DNA from 3 places in the Pseudoduganella albidiflava genome. Region 2 is predicted to be linked to each of the others. Evidence: predicted binding sites of a transcription regulator. Region 2 holds the regulator's gene; each other region holds the start of a gene.
The links. Region 2 encodes sigma-54, which starts transcription at its own class of promoters, with help from an activator protein. Its sites were predicted from a motif close to TGGCANGNAANCTGCTTT; they were not measured.
Positions count from the first base shown of each region.

Region 1: EYF70_RS22265 (circularly permuted type 2 ATP-grasp protein) is a predicted target of sigma-54. The motif match lies at 2,626-2,643, and genes of this name have one in related genera.
Region 3: EYF70_RS17850 (PEP-CTERM sorting domain-containing protein) is a predicted target of sigma-54. The motif match lies at 2,787-2,804, and genes of this name have one in related genera.

Region 1 is NZ_CP036401.1:5,356,755-5,364,626, forward strand. Features, by position in the region: gene EYF70_RS22255 (transglutaminase domain-containing protein) at 1-104, opposite strand, end outside; gene EYF70_RS22260 (alpha-E domain-containing protein) at 233-1,186, opposite strand; gene EYF70_RS22265 (circularly permuted type 2 ATP-grasp protein) at 1,188-2,600, opposite strand; gene EYF70_RS22270 (transglutaminase family protein) at 2,977-6,369, shown strand; gene EYF70_RS22275 (circularly permuted type 2 ATP-grasp protein) at 6,414-7,872, shown strand, end outside.
Region 2 is NZ_CP036401.1:6,319,298-6,327,169, reverse strand. Features, by position in the region: gene EYF70_RS26330 (KpsF/GutQ family sugar-phosphate isomerase) at 1-70, shown strand, start outside; gene EYF70_RS26325 (KdsC family phosphatase) at 70-609, shown strand; gene lptC (LPS export ABC transporter periplasmic protein LptC) at 849-1,442, shown strand; gene lptA (lipopolysaccharide transport periplasmic protein LptA) at 1,447-2,097, shown strand; gene lptB (LPS export ABC transporter ATP-binding protein) at 2,098-2,859, shown strand; gene EYF70_RS26305 (RNA polymerase factor sigma-54) at 2,898-4,373, shown strand; gene hpf (ribosome hibernation-promoting factor, HPF/YfiA family) at 4,514-4,870, shown strand; gene EYF70_RS26295 (enoyl-CoA hydratase/isomerase family protein) at 5,042-6,124, shown strand; gene EYF70_RS26290 (amidohydrolase family protein) at 6,132-7,148, shown strand; gene rapZ (RNase adapter RapZ) at 7,690-7,872, opposite strand, start outside.
Region 3 is NZ_CP036401.1:4,332,057-4,339,928, reverse strand. Features, by position in the region: gene EYF70_RS17865 (bifunctional diguanylate cyclase/phosphodiesterase) at 1-930, shown strand, start outside; gene EYF70_RS17860 (MFS transporter) at 927-2,114, opposite strand; gene EYF70_RS17855 (winged helix-turn-helix transcriptional regulator) at 2,197-2,652, shown strand; gene EYF70_RS17850 (PEP-CTERM sorting domain-containing protein) at 2,838-3,392, shown strand; gene EYF70_RS17845 (thioredoxin family protein) at 3,480-3,902, opposite strand; gene tsaB (tRNA (adenosine(37)-N6)-threonylcarbamoyltransferase complex dimerization subunit type 1 TsaB) at 3,987-4,733, shown strand; gene rimI (ribosomal protein S18-alanine N-acetyltransferase) at 4,730-5,206, shown strand; gene EYF70_RS17830 (uracil-DNA glycosylase) at 5,203-6,285, shown strand; gene EYF70_RS17825 (DUF1853 family protein) at 6,269-7,309, shown strand; gene lplT (lysophospholipid transporter LplT) at 7,491-7,872, opposite strand, start outside.

The sequences.
Region 1 (7,872 bases), 960 kb from region 2:
TGCGCCACCCACTGGTTTGCGTCGCTGCGGGGGCGCAGGATCAGGATGAACGGCGTCGGCTCGGCAACGATAAAACTCAGGTTGCAACGGGTGCGCAACAACATGGCAGGCTCGCTTTCACTTGTCGGCATAAGCGCACCAATAAGGCGCGATAGTTGCAAATATTACCATTTTGGTGCAGTGCGTCATATCCTGGTGCAGAAGTGTGACATCCTGCGTACAGGACGACACCTCAAGCGTGGTCTTCGGCCGGCACCAAAAAGTCGCTGCCGATGCCGTTGCCGATTTCCTCGATCGATGCCAGGAACGCCGTGAGGAAATCATGCAGGCCTTCTTCCAGGATGTCGTCGATCACGGCCAGCCGCACCTTGGCGTGCAGCTTGCCGGCCAGGCGCTCGGTTTCCTGCGACACCTCGTTGCTGATTTCCTGCAGGTTCGCCACCACGGCGGCCATGCAGGCCACCAGCGAGCGCGGCATCTTTTCTTCCAGGATCAGCAGCGCGGCCACGCGCGACGGCGTGATGGCATCGCGATAGACCTTGCGGTACGTCTCGAACGCGGACACGGAGCGCAGCAGCGCCGCCAGGTAATAGAACTCGCCCTGCGGCCCCGCCTTGATCGCATCGGAATCGAGGAAGCGGAACTTCACGTCGAGGATGCGCGCCGTGTTGTCGGCCCGCTCCAGGAAGGTGCCGAGGCGGATGAAGTTGAACGCCCCATCCTGGAACATGGTGCCCAGCGTGACGCCGCGCGACAGGTGCGAGCGGTGCTTCACCCACTCCAGGAACTGGCCAGGGTGCGTTTCGAACATGCGGCTCTTCAGATGCTGCTGCAGCTCGATCCAGGTGGTGTTCTCGGTTTCCCACACTTCGGTGGTGAGGGTGCCGCGCACGGCCCGGGCATTCTCGCGCGCCGCCGTCAGGCAGCTGGCGATCGAGGAAGGATTGTCCGGATCGCGCACCATGAAGTCGATGACCTCCTTCTGGGTCAGGGCGGAGTACTTGGCATCGAACTGCTGCTCCAGTTCCGACACACCCAGCATGGTGCGCCAGCCCTGCTGGGCGGCCAGCGCCGTTTGCGGCATGAGCGAATACTGCACGCGCACGTCGAGCATGCGGGCCGTGTTTTCCGCCCGTTCGGTGTAGCGGGCCATCCAGAACAAATGATCTGCGGTGCGGCTCAACATGTCAGTTCTCCAGTATCCAGGTGTCCTTGGTGCCGCCGCCCTGCGACGAATTCACCACCAGCGAGCCTTCGCGCAGCGCCACGCGGGTCAGCCCGCCCGGCACCATCGTCACCGTCTTGCCCGACAGGACGAACGGGCGCAAATCGATATGCCGCGGCGCCACGCCCGACTCCACATAGGTCGGGCAGGCCGACAGCGCCAGCGTGGGCTGGGCGATGTAGCCCGCCGGATTGGCCACCAGCCGCTCGCGGAACGCCTCGATCTCGGCGCTCGTCGCGGCCGGGCCGACCAGCATGCCGTAGCCGCCGGCGCCATGCACTTCCTTGACCACCAGCTCCGGCAGGTTCGCCAGCGTGTACGCCAGGTCGTCCTTCTTCCGGCATTGATAGGTGGGCACGTTGTTGAGGATCGGTTTTTCGCCGAGATAAAACTCGATCATGTCCGGCACGAACGGGTAGATCGACTTGTCGTCGGCCACGCCGGTGCCGATGGCGTTGGCCAGGCCCACCCGGCCGGCGCGCACCGCGTCCATCAGGCCGGGCACGCCCAGCGTGGACTCGGGGCGGAATGCACGGGGATCGAGGTAGTCGTCGTCGATGCGGCGATAGATCACGTCGACCTTGCGCGCGCCGCGCGTGGTGCGCATATAGACGGTTTCGTTTTTGACGTAGAGGTCCTGCCCCTGCACCAGCGAGACGCCCATCTGCTGGGCCAGGAACGCATGCTCGAAGTAGGCCGAGTTGTGCATGCCGGGCGTGAGCACCACCACGGTCGGATCGGCGCTGTCGTACGGCGCCACGGTGCGCAGGTTGTCGAGCAGCAGGTCGGGATAGTGATCGACCGGCGCCACCCGGTTGCTGGCGAACAGCGCGGGGAACAGCCGCATCATCATCTTGCGGTTTTCCAGCATGTACGAGACGCCGGACGGTACCCGCAGGTTGTCTTCCAGGACGTAGAACTCGCCCTCTCCGGCCCGCACGATATCGACGCCGGCGATGTGCGCGTAGATGCTGGCGGGGACGTCGATGCCCTGCATGGCCGGGCGGTACTGGGCGTTGTTCAGGACCTGCTCGCGGGGGATGACGCCCGCCTTGAGGATTTCCTGGTCGTGGTAGACATCGTGCAGGAAGCGGTTCAGCGCCGTCACCCGCTGCACCAGGCCGGCCTGCAGCGTGGCCCACTCGGCGGCGTGGATCACGCGCGGGATGATATCGAACGGGATCAGCCGCTCCTTGCCGGCCGTGTCGCCATACACGGCGAACGTGATGCCCACGCGCTGGAAGATGAGCTCCGCTTCGGTGCGCTTCTGGTCGATCAGGCCGGGTGGCTGCTCCGCCAGCCACTGCGCGAACGCCTGGTAGTGGGGGCGCACGCTGGCCTCGGTGGAATACATTTCGTCGTAAAAGTTCGGCATCGAATTCCTCCTCGTAGCCAAAGTGCTATCAAGAAACGTGCCAGGGTCAGAAGCTCGATGCAGCCACGGCAGCCAGCGTCTCAGGGGTCTGTCCCCGGTAAGTGATCGCATCAGTTCTCGCCATTAGCTTCGTTAGGGGACTGACCCCGGTTTTTGCCAGCATTCCCGGAACACTCTAAAAAGCCGGGGACAGTCTCCTTGCACCCAAGTGCGAAATCCGGGGTCAGACCCGGCGGGTCTGACCCCAGCACTCTGCCGTTGGGGTGAAAACACGAGTAGCCGTTGGTTTCAGCACCATCCGACAGTTGCATTTATAGCAGGTACGAATCATGCTTCATCACCCCCACATCGCGCCCATTTCGAAAGGCAGTCCCGCATGGCTATCCGTATCGCGCTGCACCACAAGACCAGTTACCGCTATGACCGCCCGGTCGGCCTCTCCCCCCATGAAGTGCGCCTGCGCCCGGCGCCCCATGCGCGCACGCCGATCCTCTCGTACTCGCTGACGGTGCAACCGCAGGAACACTTCATCAACTGGCAGCAGGACCCGTACGGCAACTACATCGGCCGCTTTGTCTTCCCCGAAAAATCGGACACGCTCGACTTCACGGTCGACCTGGTGGCCGACATGACCGTCATCAACCCGTTCGACTTCTTCGTCGAGAAGTACGCGGAAACCTTCCCGTTCGCCTACCCGCCGCAACTCACGGCCGAACTGAGCGCCTACCTGCAGACGGAACCATCCAGCCCGCTGGTAATGGAATGGGTGACGGCGGCGCGCCGCGACCTGCTGGGCAAGCCGATGGGCACCAACGACTTCCTGGTGGCCGTCAACCAGCGCCTGCAGCGCGACATCGCCTACCTGCTGCGCATGGAACCCGGCGTGCAGGCGCCCGATGAAACGCTGCAGAAGCGCTCCGGCTCGTGCCGCGACACCGGCTGGCTGCTGGTGCAGATCCTGCGGGAGATGGGCCTGGCGGCGCGTTTCGTGTCCGGCTACCTGATCCAGCTGCGCGCCGACCAGGAAGCGCTCGATGGCCCCAGCGGCACCGACGTCGACTTTACGGACCTGCACGCGTGGACCGAGGTGTACATCCCCGGCGCCGGCTGGATCGGGCTCGATCCCACCTCCGGCATGCTGGCCAGCGAAGGCCACATCCCACTGGCCTGTACGGCGCTGCCGTCGTCCGCGGCACCGGTCTCCGGTTATACGGACAAGGCCGAAGTCACCTTCTTCCACGAGATGACGATCACGCGCATCCACGAAGACCCGCGCGTGACGAAACCGTACACCGAGGCGGACTGGCAGAAGATCGACCGCCTCGGCCAGCAGGTCGATGCCGATTTGAAGCGGCAGGACGTGCGCCTGACCCAGGGCGGCGAACCCACCTTCGTGTCGATCGACGACATGGACGGCCCGGAATGGAACACCCTGGCCCACGGCGACAAGAAGCGCGAGTTGGCGGGCAACCTGATGCACCGGCTGAAAAACCACTTTGCACCGGGCGGCATGCTGCACTACGGCCAGGGCAAGTGGTATCCGGGCGAACCGCTGCCGCGCTGGGCCCTCAACATCTACTGGCGCATCGACGGCCAGCCGATGTGGCTCGACGCCACGCTGTTCTCGGACGAACACATCGACGACGGCTATGGCCCCGACGATGCCGGCCGCTTCACCGCCGAACTGGTGAAGTCGCTCGCCCTGCCCGCCAACAGCGCCATCCCGGCCTACGAGGACGTGCTGCTGCAAGCCCAGCGCGAACAGGCACTGCCGCGCAACCTCGATCCGCTGGACGCCGACCTCACCGCGCCGGAAGAACGCCGCCGCCTGGCGCGCCTGCTGGAACGCGGCCTCGGCGAGGTGGCCGGCTACGTGCTGCCGCTGAAGGCGAAGGATTACGATCCGTCGACGCTGGGCACCGTGTGGCAAACGTCGCCGTGGCCGATCCGGCGCGAGAACCTGTACCTGATCGAAGGCGATTCGCCGATCGGCCTGCGCCTGCCGCTGGCCACGCTGCCGTGGGTGCTGCCGGAAGAACGCGAACCGGAATTCGATGTCGACCCGTTCGCACCGCGCTCCGCCCTGCCGGTCGAGGAACGCAAGAAGGAAAAGGAAAAGCGGCCGATCCTGGGCCTGGCCGCCAGCAAGGCCGGGGACAAGCCGACCGCGAAAGGAAGCAGGCCGGTCGTCGAACCCATCCGACCCATCAAGCCGGCCGAACCGGCCGAGCCGGCCCCGCGCGATGTGATCCACACCGCGCTGTGCGTCGAAGTGCGCGCCGGCCGCCTGTATGTGTTCATGCCGCCCATTAAACGCATCGAGGATTACCTGGCGCTGGTGAGCGCCGTCGAACGCACCGCCGCCAAGCTGGCGATGAAGCTGCGCATCGAAGGCTACGCGCCGCCGCGCGACCCGCGCATCAAGCTGCTCAGCGTAACGCCCGACCCCGGCGTGATCGAGGTGAACATCCACCCGGCGGCAAGCTGGAACGAGCTGGTTTATAACGTGTCGACCCTGTACCAGGAAGCCCGGCTCACGCGGCTGGGCACCGAGAAATTCATGCTCGACGGCCGCCACACGGGCACCGGCGGCGGCAACCACGCCACCCTGGGCGGCGCCACCGCCGAGGACAGCCCGATGCTGCGCCGGCCGGACCTGCTGAAAAGCCTGATCACCTACTGGCAGAACCACCCCGCCCTGTCGTACCTGTTCTCGGGCACTTTTATCGGGCCGACCAGCCAGGCGCCGCGCGTGGACGAAGCCCGCGACGACAACCTGTATGAACTGGCGATCGCCTTCCAGCAGATGGACCAGGTGCTGCCGACGTTGCATGAAGGCGACAAGCCGTGGATCGTCGACCGCCTGCTGCGCAACCTGCTTGTGGACCTGACGGGCAACACGCACCGCGCCGAATTCTCCATCGACAAGCTGTATTCGCCGGACGGCCCCACCGGCCGCCTGGGCCTGGTGGAATTCCGCGCCTTCGAGATGCCGCCGCACGAGCGCATGAGCCTTCTGCAAATGTTGCTGCTGCGCGCCCTGGTCGCGCGCTTCTGGCGCGAACCATACCAGGCCAAGCTGGTGAACTGGGGCGTGGCCCTGCACGACCGCTGGATGCTGCCGCATTTCGTCGCCCAGGATATCCGCGACGTGGCCCGCGACCTGCGCGCGCACGGCTATGAATTCGAGGACCACTGGTTCGAGCCCTTCATCGAATTCCGTTTCCCCCGCTTCGGCACCGTGGTCTACGAGGGCGTGGAAATGGAGCTGCGCCAGGCGATCGAGCCGTGGAACGTGCTGGGCGAGGAAGTGAGCGCGGGCGGCACCGCGCGCTATGTCGATTCTTCCGTGGAGCGGATGCAGCTGCTGGTGCGCGGGCTGACCAACGGCCGCCACGTCATCGCCTGCAATGGCCGCATGTTGCCATTGCACCCCACCGGCATTCCGGGCGAGTATGTGGCAGGGGTGCGCTTCCGCGCCTGGAGCCCGTGGTCGGCGCTGCACCCGACCATCCGCGTGCAGGCGCCGCTCACCTTCGACCTGGTCGACACCTGGAGCGGGCGCGCGATCGGCGGCTGCACCTATCATGTGGTGCATCCGGGCGGGCGCAACGAGGTAGGTTCGCCGGTCAACGCCAACGCCGCCGAGGCACGCCGTTTCGCGCGCTTCTGGCCGCACGGCCACACGCCGGGGCCGATGACTGTGCGAAAAGAGGAACGGAATCCCAGCTTCCCGATGACATTGGATTTGCGCTGGCAGGCAGATTGATCTACTGTTTCAGTTCCTTATGGAAAGTAAAGCTGCCGTGCGACATGTCCAATAACCTCCTTGAGTCTTATCTTTCAGCGCCAGATGGTTTCGATGAAATGCTCGACGCGGCCGGCGTGCCGCGCGCGCACTGGCGCGCCATGCTCGACAGCCTGGAGCACGAACCGCCGGACATGATGCGCCAGCGCCACGAAATGGTGCAGCGCCAGGTGCGCGAAAACGGCGTGACGTACAACGTGCGCGCCGATGCCGACGGCCTGCAGCGGCCGTGGGACCTGAACGTGCTGCCGCTGATCCTGCCGCACGAGGAATGGGCCGGCATCGAGGCGGCCGTAATCCAGCGCGCGCGGCTGCTCAATAAAATCCTCGGCGACGTCTACGGCCCGCAGGACATGCTGCGCGAAGGCCTGCTGCCGCCAGCGCTGGTGCACGGCCACGCCGGCTTCCTGCGCCCGTGCCACGGCATGGGCCACCACGACGACATCGCCCTGCACTTTTACGCGGTGGACCTGGCGCGCGCGCCGGACGGCCGCTGGTGGGTGCTGGCCGACCGCACGCAGGCGCCCTCCGGTGCCGGCTATGCGCTGGAAAACCGCGCAATCATCTCGCCCACCTTCCCCGACCTGCTGCGCGAACTGAAAGTGCAGCCGCTGGCCGGCTTCTTCCGCACCATGCGCGACAGCCTGGTGCACTGGGGCCGCCTGTGCGCCGCCAAGGGCGATTCCCCGGCGCCGCTGCGCGAGGGCGAAATGCCATTGATCGTGCTGCTCACGCCAGGCCCACGCACCGAAAGCTATTACGAGCAGGCGTATCTCGCCCGACATCTCGGCCTGCCGCTGGTGGAAGGCAGCGACCTCACCGTGCGAGATGGCGTGGTGTACCTGAAAACCTTGGCCGGCCTGCACCGCGTGCACGTGATCATGCGCCGCGTGGACGACGAATCGTGCGATCCGCTGGAACTGTGCAGCTCGATGCTGGGCGTGGCGGGGCTGACGCAGGCCGCCCGTCGCGGCAACGTGCTGGTAGCGAACAGCCTGGGTTCCAGCCTGCTGGAATCGGGCGCCCTGCTCGGCTTCCTGCCGGCGCTGTCGCGGCGGCTGCTGGGCGAGCCGCTGAAGATGCCATCCGTCGCCACCTGGTGGTGCGGCGAACCGGCCGCGCTGGAAGCGGTGATCGGCAAGCTCGATCGGCTGGTCATCAAACCAAGCTTCTCGCAGCTGCCACCAACCACGGTGTTCGGGCAGGACCTGGCCGGCGAAGCGCGCGCGGAGCTGATCGCCAAGCTGCGCGCCAATCCCAATAACTACATCGCCCAGGAAGTGGTGCAGCTGTCGCGGGCACCAGTGTGGAAAGCTGGTGCGGCATCCGGCTTGCAGCCGCGCGCCATCGGCCTGCGCGTATTCGCCTGTGCCACGCCGAACGGTTACGTGGTGATGCCGGGCGGCCTGACCCGCGTGGCCACCGGCCCGGATGCGCGCGTGCTGACGATGAAGATGGGCGGCG
Region 2 (7,872 bases):
GGTCGACGACGATGGCAAGCTGGTCGGCGCGCTGCACATCCATGACCTGACCCGCGCAAAGGTGATCTGATGAGTATTCCTGTCAACGTGGCCAACCTCGAACGGGCAGCGAAGGTCAAGCTGTTCATTTTCGACGTCGACGGCGTGCTGACCGATGGCGGCCTGCACTACGGTGCCGAGGGCGAAGCGTTCAAGACCTTCAACGTGCAGGATGGCCTGGGCATCAAGCTGCTGCAGGAATCGGGCGTGCTGACGGGGATCATCAGTGCGCGGCGTTCGCCGCAGGTGGTGGCCCGCGCCAGGGACCTGGCGATCGAATTCGTGCACCAGGGCGGGCACGACAAGCTCACGCCGTTCAAGGCGCTGCTGGAGCAGCTGAACCTTACCGAGGAGCAGGTGGCGTTCATCGGCGACGACGTGGTCGACATCCCGATCCTCTCGCGCGCCGGTTTCGCGGTGGCGGTGCCGAATGCGCGGCCGGAAGTGCTGTCGCGGGTCCATCACGTGACCGAACACCGCGGCGGCCACGGCGCGGTGCGCGAAATCTGCGAATTCGTGATGCGCGCCCAGGGCAGCTACGACCGCGTGATGGCCCAGTTTCTCGGGTGAGAAGTGAGGCAGGGGATACGGGCCCGGGAAGCGCAATGTTGTTCGGGTAAGCCCACCCCAGGTGCAAATTCCGGGGTCAGACCCGGCGGGTCTGACCCCAGCCCTTCGCTGTTGGGGTGAATGCATGCGCTTTCGATGAGTCAGGTACGCTTGATCCAACGGCGGTGGGGCAGAGAAGCAGGCCTTGAAGACGGGTCTGATGAATGGACATGAAATGACAGGAAGATAACGGAGAAGCCATGCGCAACCAGCGAACCGCACACCGCTACCGGCTGTCGATCGGCATGATACTCGCGCTGCTCGGCGCGCTGGGCTCGTTCTGGCTGCTCGAGCTGATGAACCGGGCCGGCGAGGACATGGCCGCCGGCATCAAGGTCGACGAGCCGGACAACATCGTCGAGCGCTTTTCCTACGTGCGCATGACGGAAACCGGCCAGCCCAGCTACATCATTTCGGGCGACAGGCTGACGCACCGTCCGTCCGACGACTCGTCGGAGATCGACAATCCCGTGGTGCGCAGCCTGTCGGGCGACAAGCCGCCGATGGATATCCGTGCCCGGCATGCCCGGGTCGACCAGGACAACACACGCGTCACGCTGACGAAGGACGTGGACATCCACCGTGCCGCGTCGCCCACCACGCGCGACATGCACATGGTTACCGAGAAGCTGGTCATCTACCCGGAGGAAGACCGCATGGAAACCGACCTGCCGGTGCGCATGGAAAGCGGCGGCGCCACCGCCACCGGCATCGGCATGCAGGCCAACAATGCCACGCGCCAGGTGCAACTGGGCCGCGGCACCATCGTGTATCCGCCGCGGGCGCGACAATAACCAGATGAACATCGAAATGAACATCGAGATGAACATCGAGACGAACAGCGTACAGGAATCGAAGATGAAGAAACTCATGATGGCGGCCCTCGTGCTGCTGGGCGCGGCGGGCTATGCCGCCGCCGAGAAGGCCGATTCGTACAAGCCTACCGAGATCAATTACGGCCGCCTCGACGCGGACGACGTCAAGCAGGTGTACACCTTCACCGGCGACGTGACGCTGACGCGCGGCACGCTGCGGATGAAGGCCGACAAGGCCGTGGTCACCTATTCGCCGGAGGGCTACCAGCTGGCCACGCTGACCGGCGGCGGCAAGAAGGTCGCGTTCCGCCAGAAGCGCGACGGCGAGGGCGACCAGTGGATGGAAGGCGAGGCCGACCGCATCGAATACGATGAAAAGGCCGAGCTGGTGAAGATGTATTCGAAGGCCAAGATCCGCCGCCTGGAAGGCAACAAGCCGAGCGACGAGGTGGAAGGCGAATTCATTTCGTACGACAGCCGCCGCGAGTTCTTCAGCGTGCGCAATACCAGCACCGGGGCCGACAAGCCGGGTGCCGGCCGCGGCACGATGGTGATCCAGCCCAAGCGTACCGCGCCGCCAAGCCCGGCGCCTTCCGCCACCCAATCGCCGGCCGCGCCGGCAGCGGGGAATTAAATGGCGCAGGCGCAGGAAAATTGCAGCAGCACGCTGATCGTGCGCGGCCTGCAAAAGAGCTATGGCAAGCGCCAGGTGGTGCATGACGTGTCGTTGCAGGTGGCATGCGGCGAAGTGGTCGGCCTGCTGGGGCCGAACGGTGCCGGCAAGACCACGTCGTTCTACATGATCGTGGGCCTGGTGGCGTCCGATGCCGGCACCATCGACCTCGATGGCACCGACATTTCCACCCTGCCGATCCACAAGCGTGCCACCCTCGGCCTGTCGTACCTGCCGCAGGAAGCGTCGGTGTTCCGCAAGCTGACCGTGGAAGAAAACATCCGTGCCGTGCTGGAGATCCAGAAGGTAAACGGCAAGGCGCTCACCAGGGCGGAGATCGACGAGCGGCTGAACGCGCTGCTGGCCGACCTGCAGATCGAGAAGCTGCGCGAGAACACGGCGCTGTCGCTGTCCGGCGGTGAACGGCGCCGGGTGGAGATCGCCCGCGCGCTGGCGACCAATCCCCGCTTCGTGCTGCTGGACGAGCCGTTTGCCGGCGTCGACCCGATCGCCGTCATCGAGATCCAGCGCATCGTGCGCTTCCTGAAGGAGCGCAGCATCGGCGTGTTGATCACGGATCATAACGTGCGGGAAACGCTGGGCATCTGCGACCGGGCGTATATCATCAACCAGGGCAGTGTGCTGGCTTCCGGCCGGCCCGACGACATCATCGCCGACGAGTCCGTACGTCGTGTCTATCTGGGTGAACATTTCCGCATGTGAGCGGCCTTGACCAGACCTCAACCAGCTCCTAATCAGCCATGAAACAGTCTTTGCAACTGCGTACTTCCCAGCACCTCGCGCTGACGCCGCAATTGCAGCAGTCGATCCGGCTGCTGCAATTGTCCACGCTGGAGCTGCACCAGGAACTGGAACAGCTGCTGACCGATAACCCGCTGCTGGAGCGGCTCGACGATCCGCTCGACCGCTCGGTGCGCCTGCTGGCCGATGGCGCGATCAACACGACGCAGGGGACCGGCGAGGCGCCACCGGAAGGCGGGCCGCCGCAGGATACGCCCGCCGCGCCGGAACCCGAGCCGTTCGATGGCGGCGAAGGCGAAGGCCTCGATACCGGCGCCGGCGATACCGACTGGAGCAGTGCCGGCAGCAGCAAGGGCCCGGACGACGACGATTCCCGTCCCCAGCTGGAAGCCAGCCACCGCAGCCTGCGCGAGCACCTGATGGAGCAGATGCGCGTGACCGTGCTGGAGGCGCGCGACCGGGGCCTGGTGGAACTGATCATCGATGCGCTCGACGATAACGGCTACCTCGAGGAAAGCCTGGAAGAGATCCACGAGCGCATGCCGGAAGAGCTGGAAATCGAGATCGGCGAATTGCGCACCGCGCTCAACCTGCTGCAGAGCTTCGATCCGCCGGGCATCGGCGCGCGCAACGCGTCCGAGTGCCTGGCGCTGCAGATCCGGCGCATGCCCGGCGTGCCGCTGGTCACGCGGCGCATGGCGCTGTGCATCGTTGAAAAACACTTGCAGTGGTTTGCCCAGCGCGACTTCAACAAGCTCAAGAAGGCGCTCGACTGCGACGACGAAGACCTGCGCGAAGCACAGGCCGTGATCCGCCAATGCAATCCGCATCCGGGCGCCGCCTTCGCGGCCGACGTGTCAGACTACGTGGTACCGGATGTGGTGGTAAAGCGGGGGCGCAACGGCTGGATCGTCACGTTGAACAACGACGTGATGCCCCGCCTGCGTGTCAATGCGCTGTACGCCAGCCTGCTCAAGCAGGGCAAGGGCGAAACGCAGATGAATGCACAGCTGCAAGAAGCAAAGTGGCTGATCAAGAATATGCGCCAGCGCTTCGACACGATCCTCCGCGTGGCGCAGGCCATCGTCGAACGGCAGAAGAACTTTTTCTCGCATGGCGCGGTGGCAATGAGGCCCCTTGTGTTGCGTGAAATAGCTGATACACTGGGCCTACACGAGAGTACTATCTCTCGGGTAACAACTCAAAAATATATGCTGACGCCGCATGGCATGTTTGAGTTGAAGTACTTTTTTGGCAGCCACGTTGCAACCGAAGCTGGCGGGGAAGCATCCTCGACTGCGATACGGGCGCTGATCGTGCAATTCACAGGAGCCGAAGACCCGAAGAACCCTTTATCCGACAGTAAGATTGCGGACATGCTGGGTGAACAAGGCATGGTGATTGCGCGACGCACTGTTGCCAAATATCGCGAAGCATTGAAAATTCCCCCGGTCAGCCTCCGCAAATCGCTATAGCAGCTCGTTGCAAGCGCATTTGCAAACCCCTTTGCAAGCCCTTGCGGCAAATCCTGGTAGTGCTTGGGTTCCTCTGCGCCGCCTTGCCTGTTTTGGCGGATAACGCACGAACCTGTTATATCTTCTTTAGGAGTGTGTGTATGAATCTGACCATCAGTGGACACCATATCGACGTTACCCCTGCCATTCGCGAGTATGTGCAGAACAAGCTGGAACGCGTTAGACGCCATTTCGATCAGCTGATCGATGTAAGTGTGATCCTGAGTGTAGATAATCTCACCGAGAAAGAGAAAAGACAGAAAGCCGAAATCAATCTGCGCATGTCGGGCAAGACCGTATTCGTTGAAAGTGTCGCCCAGGATCTGTATGCGGCCATCGATACTCTGATCGACAAGCTGGACCGCCAGGTCATGAAGCACAAGGATAAAGTGCAGAACCACAACCACGAAACCATCAAGCACCTGAGCGAGGCCGAGATCCCCGCATCGCCCGCATAACGACGGGCGCAGGTCGCGGTGGCAGAACTGCTCCGGTTCTGCCACCGCTGCAACCGCTACAACAGAAGGGCGCGCGATGCGCCCTTTGTTACGTCCGGGTCCAAGGTTTACGTCACACACGCCGCATCCATGGCTAGAATGAGGCCAATAACGACAACGATGCGAGACACCATGACCGACCACGTCCATACCAAGGTGCGTAACGGCACCGGCTTCATCACGCTCGACCGGCCCAGGACATTGAACTCGCTGTCACTCGACATGATCCGGGCGATCACCGGCGCGTTGCTGGCCTGGCGCGACGACGATGACATCGCGGCCGTAGTCATCCGCAGCAGCACCGACAAGGCGCTGTGCGCCGGCGGCGACATCCGCTTCTTCCATGCCGCCGGCGGTGCCACTCCGCAGGGCGGCAGCGCCCAGGTCGAGGATTTCTTCACCGAGGAATACGCGCTGAACTACCTGGTGCACTGCTTCCCGAAGCCGTACGTGGCCATGATGGATGGCGTGGTGATGGGCGGCGGCATGGGCATCGCCCAGGGCGGCCCGCAATGCGGCGTGCGCGTGGTAACCGACCGCACACGGCTGGCAATGCCCGAGGTGAACATCGGGCTGTTCCCGGACGTGGGCGGCAGTTATTTCCTGTCGCGCGCGCCCGGCAAGCTGGGCCTTTATCTCGCGCTGACGGCGCTGGCGATCGGCGCCGCCGATGCGCTGTACTGCGGGCTGGCCGACCATTATGTTCCCGCCGCCGAGCTGCCGTTGCTGGCCGACCTGGTCGGCTCCACGGCGGGTGCCGGGCTGCGCGAAGCGGTCGCCATGTTCGCCCGGCCGCTGCGCGGCGAGGCGGGGCCGTCGGAGCTGCAGGCGCACCGTGCGCTGATCGACGACCATTTCGCGCACCGCTCGGTGGCCGGCATCGTTGCTTCGCTGCGCCGCGACGATCATCCGTTCGCGCAGAACGCACTGGCCGCGATCGCGCGGCGTTCCCCGCTGATGCAGTGCGTGACAGCCGAGATGCTGCGGCGTGGCGCCACGATGGGCATCGCCGATTGCCTGCGCATGGAGCGCAACCTGGTGCGCCGTGCGTTCGAACATGGCGAAGTGATCGAAGGCGTGCGTGCGCTGGCGATCGACAAGGACCATGCGCCCCGCTGGAATCCGCCATCGCTCGAGGAGGTAAGCGATGACACCGTGGCCCGCTTCTTCGAGCCCGCATGGCCCGCATGGGCCCATCCGTTGCGCCACCTGTGAGCCTGCCATGAAACGCCGTGATTTCCTTGCTTTGCCTGCCGCCGCCGCCGCAGCGCTTGCGCTGCCCGCATGGGCCCATGATGCACCGGTTGCCGCACCGCAGGCCGCGGCGCCGCCGGTGGACGCTCCGCTGGTGGACCACCACCAGCACCTGTTCAGCCCGGCGATGGCCCGGCTGCTCGATACCGGCGCCGGCGGGCCTTCGGTGATCACGGCGAAGGATCTGGTCGCGCTGCTCGATACCGCCGGCATCCGGCGTGCCGTGCTGCTGTCCGTCGCCTATGTATGGGGAAGCCCGGCGCGCAAGATCGAGGACGAGCTTGCGAAGGTGCGCGCCGAGAACGACTTCAATGGCGCCCAGGCCGCGCTGTATCCTGGCCGGCTGCTGGCTTTCTGCAGCATCAACCCGCTGAAGGACTATGCGCTGGAAGAACTGGAGCGCTGCGCCGCGCTGCCCGACCTGAAGCATGGCTTGAAGCTGCATTTCGGGAATTCGGACGTGCAGCTGGAGTTGCCCGAACACGTGGCGCGGCTGCGGCAGGTATTCGCCGCGGCGAATGCGAAAAAAATGGCGATCGCCGTGCACATGCGGGCGTCCATTTCCAGGCGCCGTCCGTACGGCGCCGCGCAGGCGCGCATTTTCCTCGAGCAGCTGTTGCCTGCCGCGCCGGACGTGACGGTGCAGGTCGCGCACCTGGCCGGTACCGGCCCCGGCTACGGCGATCCGCCGTCCGATGAAGCGCTGGGCGTGCTGGCCGACGCCATGGCAGCGCGCGATTCCCGCACGAAACGCCTGTGGTTCGACGCTGCCACGATGGCCAATCCGGAGATCACCCCGCCCCAGCGGGAACAGCTGGCGAAGCGCATCCGGCAGATCGGCACCGAGCGGATCCTGTTCGGCTCGGATGCGGCCGCCGGCAAGAACCTGCGGCCGCGCGAAAGCTGGGCCGCGTTCCGGCAACTGCCGCTATCGGAGGCGGAATTCAAGCGGATCGCGGGGAACGTGGCGCCGTATATGCGGTGATTTTTTGGTGTGCGCCTGCAAGCGCACACTCCTTTGCATCGCCTAGTGCTGTTCCCGATGGCGAAACAGGGAATTCGCGGAATGTATTCCGCGCCTGTGTAGCGGTGTGCGCTTGCAAGCGCACACTCCTTTGCACCGCCTGACTTAGTGTTGCTCGCGGTGGCGAAACAGGGAATTCGCGGAATGTATTCCGCGCCTGTGTAGCGGTGTGCGCTTGCAAGCGCACACTCCTGTGCATCGCCTGACTTAGTGTTGCTCGCGGTGGCGAAACAGGGAATTCGCGGAGTGTACTCCGCGCCTGTGTAGCGGTGTGCGCTTGCAAGCGCACACTCCTTTGCATCGCCTAGTGCTGTTCCCGATGGCGAAACAGGGAATTCGCGGAGTGTACTCCGCGCCTGTGTAGCGGTGTGCGCTTGCAAGCGCACACTCCTGTGCATCGCCTGACTTAGTGTTGCTCGCGATGGCGAAACAGGGAATTCGCGGAGTGTACTCCGCGCCTGTGTAGCGGTGTGCGCTTGCAAGCGCACACTCCTTGCATCGCCTAATGCTGTTCGCGATGCCGCAACACCACCCGCTCGCTCGCATTGAAATGCCGTGCGAGCCGCTCGGCCATGTAGACGGAACGGTGCTGGCCGCCGGTGCAGCCGATGGCCACGGTCAGGTAGCTGCGGTTGTCCGTCTTGAAGGCGGGCAGCCATTTTTCGATGAACCCGCGGATGTCGCC
Region 3 (7,872 bases), 2.0 Mb from region 2:
GGCCATGAGCTGTTCGTCACGTGCAGCATCGGCATCAGCCTGTATCCGCACGACGGCACCGACCGGAATGTGCTGATCAGGAATGCCGACGTGGCGATGTACCAGGCCAAGGCGCGCGGCCGCAACGGCTACCGCTTCTATGCGCCGTCGATGACGGGCGAGGGCGTCGAGCGCCTGCGCCTGGAAACCTGGCTGCGCCGCTCGCTGGAAAAGGACGAGATGTTCCTGAACTACCAGCCGCAGGTGGAAATCGACACCGGCCGGCTGATCGGCGTGGAAGCACTGGTGCGCTGGAACCATCCGGAACTGGGCCTGGTGCCGCCGGTGCGCTTCATTCCCCTCGCCGAGGATTCCGGCTTCATCAGCCAGCTGGGCGAGTGGGTGCTGGCGCAGGCCTGCCGGCAGATGGTGCGCTGGGAAGCGGCCGGCCTGGTGGTGCCGAAGATCGCCGTCAACCTGTCGGTGCGCCAGTTCGAGCGGGGCACGATCGTGCGCACCGTCGGCGACATCCTGCGTGAAACGGGCCTGGCGCCGCACCGGCTGCAGCTGGAAGTGACGGAGTCGCTGATCATGAACACGGGCGACGCGCTGCAGTACATCAATGGCCTGCACGCGCTCGGCGTGAGCCTGGCGATCGACGACTTCGGCACCGGCTATTCGTCGCTGGCGTACCTGAAGCAGATGCCCGTGCAGACGCTGAAGATCGACCGCTCGTTCATCAAGGATATCCACGAGGATGCCAACGACGAGGCGATCGCGATCGCCATCATCCAGCTCGGCAAGAGCATGAACCTGTCGGTGATCGCCGAAGGCGTCGAGACGGACGAGCAGGCCGCCTTCCTGCTGCGCCACGGCTGCAAGCAGGCGCAGGGTTATTTCTACAGCCGCCCGGTGATGCCGGACGACCTGCTGCACCGCTGGCTGCCCTAGCGAACCGCAGATTCATTCATGGCGGCAGGCTCCCGCGCGGCGGCAAGCCAGAACAGCAGCGCCGCGACACTGACGCCGGCGCCGAGCAGGCACACCAGCCGCCAGCCGCCGGCCGCATGCGCGGCGGTGGCGGCCAGCGCGCCGGCGCCGCTGCCGGCCGCATAGAACAGCATGTAGCAGCCGATCATCCGGCTGGGCGCCACGCCGGTGCGCAGGATCAGGCTCTGGTTGGTCACGTGCAGCGCCTGCACCGCCAGGTCGAGCGCGACGATGCCGGCAGCCAGCGCCACCAGCGATGCGGGCGTGAAGGCCAGCGGCAGCCATGCCGCGCACAGCAGCAAGAGCGCCGCTCCGGTGGTGCGGTCGCCGTGGCCGCGATCGGCCAGGCGGCCCGCGCGCATCGCGCCCAGCGCACCGATCAATCCCACCAGCCCGAACGCGCCGATCGCGGTGTGGGGCAGCGCGTGGGGCGGGCCGGCCAGTTCCAGTGCCAGGGCGCTCCAGAAAATGTTGAACACCGCGAACATCAGCAGGGCGATGATGCCGCGCTGGCGCAGGACCCGGTCGCTGCGCAACAGCGCCGCCATCGAGCCGATCAGCTGCCGGTATGGCAATGGCCGGGATGGCGGCGGCACGGCCGGCAGCGCGCGCCACAGCACGGCGGCCAGCAGCACCGTCGCCGCGGAGGATACCGCATACACGGTGCGCCAGCCCGCCAGGTCGGCGATCGCGCCGGCCACCACGCGCGCGCCCAGCAGCCCGAGTACCACGCCACCCTGTACGGCACCGACGACGCGGCCACGCTCCGCGTCCGCCGCGCTGGCCGCCACGCAGGCGATCAGGCCCTGCGTCATGGCCGTGCCCAGCAAGCCCGCCAGCAGCATCGCCGCCAGCAACGGCCCGGTGCGCTGCGCCGCCCAGATACCGGCCAGCGCGAGGGCCAGCGCGCCGAGTTGCGCCATCAGCAGGCGGCGCCGGTCGAAGCGGTCGCCCAGCGGCACGAGGAACAGCAGCGCGAGCACGCTGCCGGCCTGCGTGGCCGTGACGATGGCGCCGGCCGCCGCGCGGTCGAGCGCCAGGTCGGCGGCGATCAGGTCGAGCAGCGGTTGCGCGTAGTAGACATTGGCGACGCACAGGGCGGCCGACGCCGCGAGCAGCGCCAGGCGGGCGGTGGAAAAAGACATGGCATCTCCAAAGTAGTTGCAAAACAAAACTGGTTGAAGCGTACGCGTTGTAGTTTTAAAATGCAACCACTGGAGGGGTGGAATGGCGAGGAAGCACAATGAGCGGGCGGAGCCGTGCCCGGTGGCACGCGGCGTGGACCTGGTCGGCGACCGGTGGGCATTGCTGATCGTGCGGGACGCGTTCGACGGCGTGCGCCGCTTCGGCGATTTCCAGCGCGGCCTCGGCGTGGCGCGCAATATCCTGGCCGACCGGCTGCGCACGCTGGTGGAGGAAGGTATCCTCGCCAGCCAGCCGGCATCGGATGGTTCGGCATACCAGGAATATGTGCTGACCGCGAAGGGCCAGGACCTGTTTCCCGTGATCGTCGCACTGCGCCGGTGGGGCGAGCGCCACCTGTTCGCGCCCGGCGAGCCCCATTCCGTGCTGGTGCGTCGCGATACCGGCGCGCCGGTGGGGGAGCTGGCACTGCGCACGGCGGACGGCGTGGCATTGTCGGCGACCGAGACGTATGTCAGGAAAGTGGCGCCCGGGGCGTGAAGCCGGCGGAACACGCCTGCTCATGCGCGGCGCTTGCCTAGACAGCGCGTGCGGCAAGGCAGCGTGTGTCGAATTTCTTTACATCGGCCTCGCGTTTCAGCGATAGGTCTTTGAAATCAATCAACCTGAAATGCTGGCATGCGTGTTGCTCGTTCTTTCCCTTGTCCAATCTCAAGGGGGATCCCATGCAAGTCTTCGCCATACTGTCCCGCGCCGCCCGGCTGCTGGCATTCGCTGCCCTGATCGGCACCTGGGCCGGCACTGCCCAGGCGTCCGTGATCTGGACACTGAACAATTTCAACTTTACGGATGGTGCCACGGCCTCGGGGACGTTCACCTGGGAGGAGACCACAAACCGGGTCACCGCCTGGAACATCGCCACGACGACGGGCCTGTTCTTCGGGAATTCCTACACCAGCGACGATCCCGAAGGACTGACGACGGTCGACACGAATTTTCAGATGATCACCTTCTGGACAGGCAACTGGAACCTGCGCCTGGGCCTTGCCAGCCTGGATGCGCTCGACACGCCGGCGGCGCACCAGGAACTGTTTTCGCAGGAACCGCTCTTTACCGGACAGCACGGCTACCTCGAGTGCGCGAACTGTGCGCCTTACCGCTTCGGCGAGGCGGGCGCCTGGCTGTCGGCCGCCGTGGTGCAGGTTCCCGAACCGTCCGCGCTGGCGTTGAGCGCCCTGGCGCTGTGCATCATGGTGGCGGTGCGTCGCAGGAGGTCATGACGGAAAGCGGCAGTGCCTCGGCCGGAGCCGGCCGCGGGTGCCGGCTGGTGCCCGGCAGGCAATGCGTCGCGCCCGGGAGGCACTGCGTCAGCCGGTGCCCATCAGCTGGCGCAGGTTGCAGGTCTTCTGCCACTGGCGGCGCTCGGCGGTGCTGCCGGCCTGGCGGTCCAGTTCCGCGTCGCTGGTGGCGGCGATCGTGTCGATCAGCCGGCTGGCCACGTTCGGGTCGGGCAGCATCGTGCCGAAAAACGCCACCGTTTCATGGTGCTGGATCAGCAGGGTAGGGAAGTTTTCCACATCGAGGTCGCCCACCAGGTCGGCGTGGTCTTCGATGTCGACCCACAGGAAATATTTTCCGGGATGGCGCGCGGCCAGTTCCTCGAAGGCGGCGCGGTAGCTGGAGCAGGTGCCGCACCAGGCGGCGCACAGGCAGGCCACGACCAGGCGGTCCTGCGCCAGCGCGGCGGCCACCTCGGCGCGGTTGTCGGCGTATAGGGTTGTGCTGTGCATGGCCGCATTGTACAGCGTCGGCCGGGCGGCTGCCGTGCCTGCGATGGCTGGGCCGCCGCCGCCGCGCAAGGTAAAATACTGCCCATGTCCAAGTCTTCCCCTACCATCCTTGCCCTTGAAACATCCTCCGAACTGGCTTCCTGCGCGCTGCTGCACGGCGGCCGCCTGAGCTCGCGCAGCTCGGACGGCGTGCGCACGCACTCGGCCTCGCTGCTGCCCATGGTGCAGGAATTATTGGCCGAGGCAGGCATCGCCCTGGCCGATTGCGACGCGATCGCCTATGGCGCCGGGCCCGGTTCGTTTACCGGTGTGCGCACCGCCTGCGGCATTGCCCAGGGCCTCGGCTTCGGCGCCGGCCTGCCGGTGGTGCCGGTGGTGACGCTCGACGCCATGGCGCTGGCCTGCCACGAGCGCCACGGCGCCGCCGAAGTGCTGGCGGTGCTCGATGCGCGGATGAACGAGGTGTACTGGGCGCAATACCGGTTCGGCGACGCGCTGCCTGGCGCCGCGGGCACGCGGTTGCCTGTGCCTGTCGTGCCGGCCACGTTGTCGGCCCCGGCGGGCGTGGCGCCGCACGGTGCGCCGCTTGCCTGCGGCAATGGTTTCACGGCATATCCGGAAGCCTTCGCCGGCCGGCCGTTCGCCGCCGGTGCCGATACGGCCGTGCTGCCGCACGCGGAACAGGTGGCCCGCCTGGGTGCCGCGGCCTTCGTGGCCGGGCAGGGCATGCCGGCCGCCGAAGCGCAGCCGCTTTACCTGCGCAACAAGGTGGCGTACACGAAGGCCGAGCGCGCGGTCATGAACGAGGCGCCGGGCGGGGTGAAGGCATGACGCGGCAGCCCACCTGGGACCTGGCACGGCTGGTCTACGAACCGATGCGGCAGGCCGACCTCGACGAGGTGGTGGCGCTCGAGCACGACGTGTACCCGCATCCGTGGACGCGCACCAATTTCGCCGATTCGCTGAAGAACGGCTACCACGCGTGGGTGCTGCGCGACCCGCTGCGCGAACTGATCGGCTACTTCCTCGTGATGGCCGTCGTCGACGAGGCGCACCTGCTGAACGTGGCGGTGGCCGCGCGCTGGCAGGGCAAGGGCCTGGGGCGCTTCCTGCTGAACCAGTCCGCCGCCTGCGCGCGCGGCCTCGGCATGGAATCGATGCTGCTGGAGGTGCGCCCGTCGAACGTGCGCGCGCTCGACATCTACCGCCGTTACGGCTTCGCCGAGATCGGCCGCAGGAAGGGATATTACCCGGCCGCCGACGGCAAGCGCGAGGATGCCATCGTGATGCGGATCGTGCTATGAGCCTGACACAGCGCAGCAGCGCATTCCTGCAGGAGATGGGCGTCGGGCCGCGCTGGCTGTTGCGCGACCGCGTGCATGGGGTTGCCGAAGCAGTGGCCGAAGCCGTGGCCGAAGCGGCGCCGGTGCCGGCCATCGAGGAACAGCCGGCAGCCGTCGAAGCGCCGGTCGCTGCCATCCCGTTCGCTCATGAACCGGCCGCGCCCGCGCCGGTGGTCCCTGAAACGGTGGCCCGTGCGGATACCACGCCTGCCGCCGTCGCGCCGGCCGTACCGGATTCGCCGCCGCCGCGCCCGGCCGCGCCGCCCGCCGCAACGAGCGACGACGATACCGCCTGGTTCGACAACGCGCCGGCACCGCCGCCGAAAGCGCCCACGCTGAAGCAGCCGGCGCCGCCGCGCGCGAAGGCCGAGGCGCCGCAAAGCGGAGAAGACACCTCGTGGTTCGATGCCGTGCCGGCCGTACCGGTACAGCGTGCGCCCCAGCGCGGCGCCGCCACCGACGAGGAAATCGCCGCGATGGACTGGCCGGAACTGCAGGCCGCCGTGCGCGGTTGCACGCGCTGCCGGCTGTGCGAGACGCGCCGCGCAGCCGTGCCGGGCCATGGCGACGAACGCGCGCGCTGGCTCGTGCTGGGCCTCGCACCCACGCCCGCCGACGAGAAGGCGGAGCAGCCGTTCGCCGGGCCGCCTGGCCAGCTGCTGCACAACATGCTGCGCGCGGTGGACCTGTCGGTGGCGCGGGGCGCCTATGCGACCACGCTGGTGAAATGCCGCCCGGTGGCGGATGATGGCGCCGACCGCCTTCCCGCGGCCGACGAACTGGCCGCCTGCCGCCCGTACCTGCAGCGCGAGCTGGCGCTGACGGGCGCGGGCCTGGCGCTCACCCTGGGTGGCGTGACGGCCAAGGGCCTGCTCGGCATGGCCGCGCGCGGCAAGGTGCTGCGCTACGACCACCCGGGTGGCGAACTGCCTGTCGTCGCCACGTTCCATCCGGCCGACCTGCTGAAGAAGCCGGAAGACAAGGCCAGGGCGTGGGCCGACCTGTGCCTGGCGCGTTCCGCCCATGCCGGCCGCCGCTGAGTCCGCCAAAGGAGCGACGTACCAGGCGCGCTTCGAGCGCCGCTGGCGGCACCTGACGCGCCCGCACGTGCGGGCGCTGGCGTGGCTGCTCGACGCCCCCGACCTGCTGGACGCGAACGCGCCGTACTGGCACGGCCGCATCGCCGCGCCCGGGCCGGTCGCGCCGGAAGTCGAGGCCTGGCTGGCGGCCCTCGAAGCCGACCCCGCGCCGCTCGAGGCGGCGCTGGGCGGCCGCTTCTATTCCCGCCTTGGCCTGTATGCCGAAAAGCTGATGGCCTTTTATTTTGCGCAGCGGGGCACGCTGGCCGCGCACGGCCTGCAGGTGCGCACCAACCATCACGGCATCAAGGGCAACGGCGGCAAGGAAACGGTGGGCGAGTTCGATTTCCTGCTCGACGAAGCTGGCGGCGGCCTGCGCCACATCGAGTTCGCCACCAAGTTCTACCTGCTGGACAGCGACGTGGCCACCACCGACTTCGACCTGCTGGTGGGCCCGAACCTGGGCGACACGCTGGGACGCAAGATGCGCAAGATCTTCGACCAGCAGCTCGCGCTGGCGCAGCATCCGGCCGCGCAGCAGGTGCTGCCGCGGCCGGTGACGGCGGCCCAGGCGCTCGTCAAGGGCTGGCTGTTCTATCCACCCGGAGCGGTGGATGGCGAGGTACCCGTCATCCCCGGCATCACGGCCGATCATTGCCGGGGACGCTGGCTCACGCTGGCCGGCCTTGCCGGCGAAGCGGGGCATGCGCAGGAACGCTTCGTGGTGATGCCGCGCCTGCAGTGGCTGGCGCCGCTGAAGGCGCGCGTCGGCGATGCGCTGCCGGCGGTGCCTGCACCCTTGGCGCGAGGCGAGCTGGCGGTGCTGCTGGCGACGAAGTTCGAGGCGGACGCGTCACCGGTAATGGTGGCAACGATCCGCGAGGAGGATGGCTGGCTGCTGGAGGAGTCGCGCGCGTTCGTGGTGCGCGACGACTGGCCGGCGCGGGCCGCGATCAGGCGGCAGACGGGGCAGAAACCCGGGTAGAAGCCGGGGTAGAAGCGGGGGGCTTAGGGTACAGGTGCCGGGCATCTTCTTTCGGCCGCTTCATCCGGGGAAAATGCCCGGGGCCCGTCATTTCCAGGATGCGCGCGAAAACCGGTGTCCGACAATTTTTCCGCAGGCGGAAAAAATGTCCGACACCAGGCCGGTTGCGGCATGGCCGCGGTCAGTGTTTGTGCTCGCCGATCAGCGCCAGCGAATCGTGCTCGCGCTGGTTGGCCACGTGCAGCCGCTTGATGGCGATCATGGTCCCCGACAGGAACAGGCCGAACAGCACGATGATCGTGTTCAGTGCCAGGTCCATGCGCAGCATCAGCGAATACATGGCCAGCATGGTCAGGATCGACAGGTTCTCGTTGAAGTTCTGCACGGCGATCGAGTGCCCGGCACTCATCAGCACGTGGCCGCGGTGCTGCAGCAGGGCGTTCATGGGCACCACGAAGAAGCCGGCCAGGCCGCCCACCAGGATCAGCAGCGGGTAAGCCAGCCACGGCGTGTGGATGAAGGCCATCGTCATCACGATGAAGCCCATGGCGATGCCGAGCGGG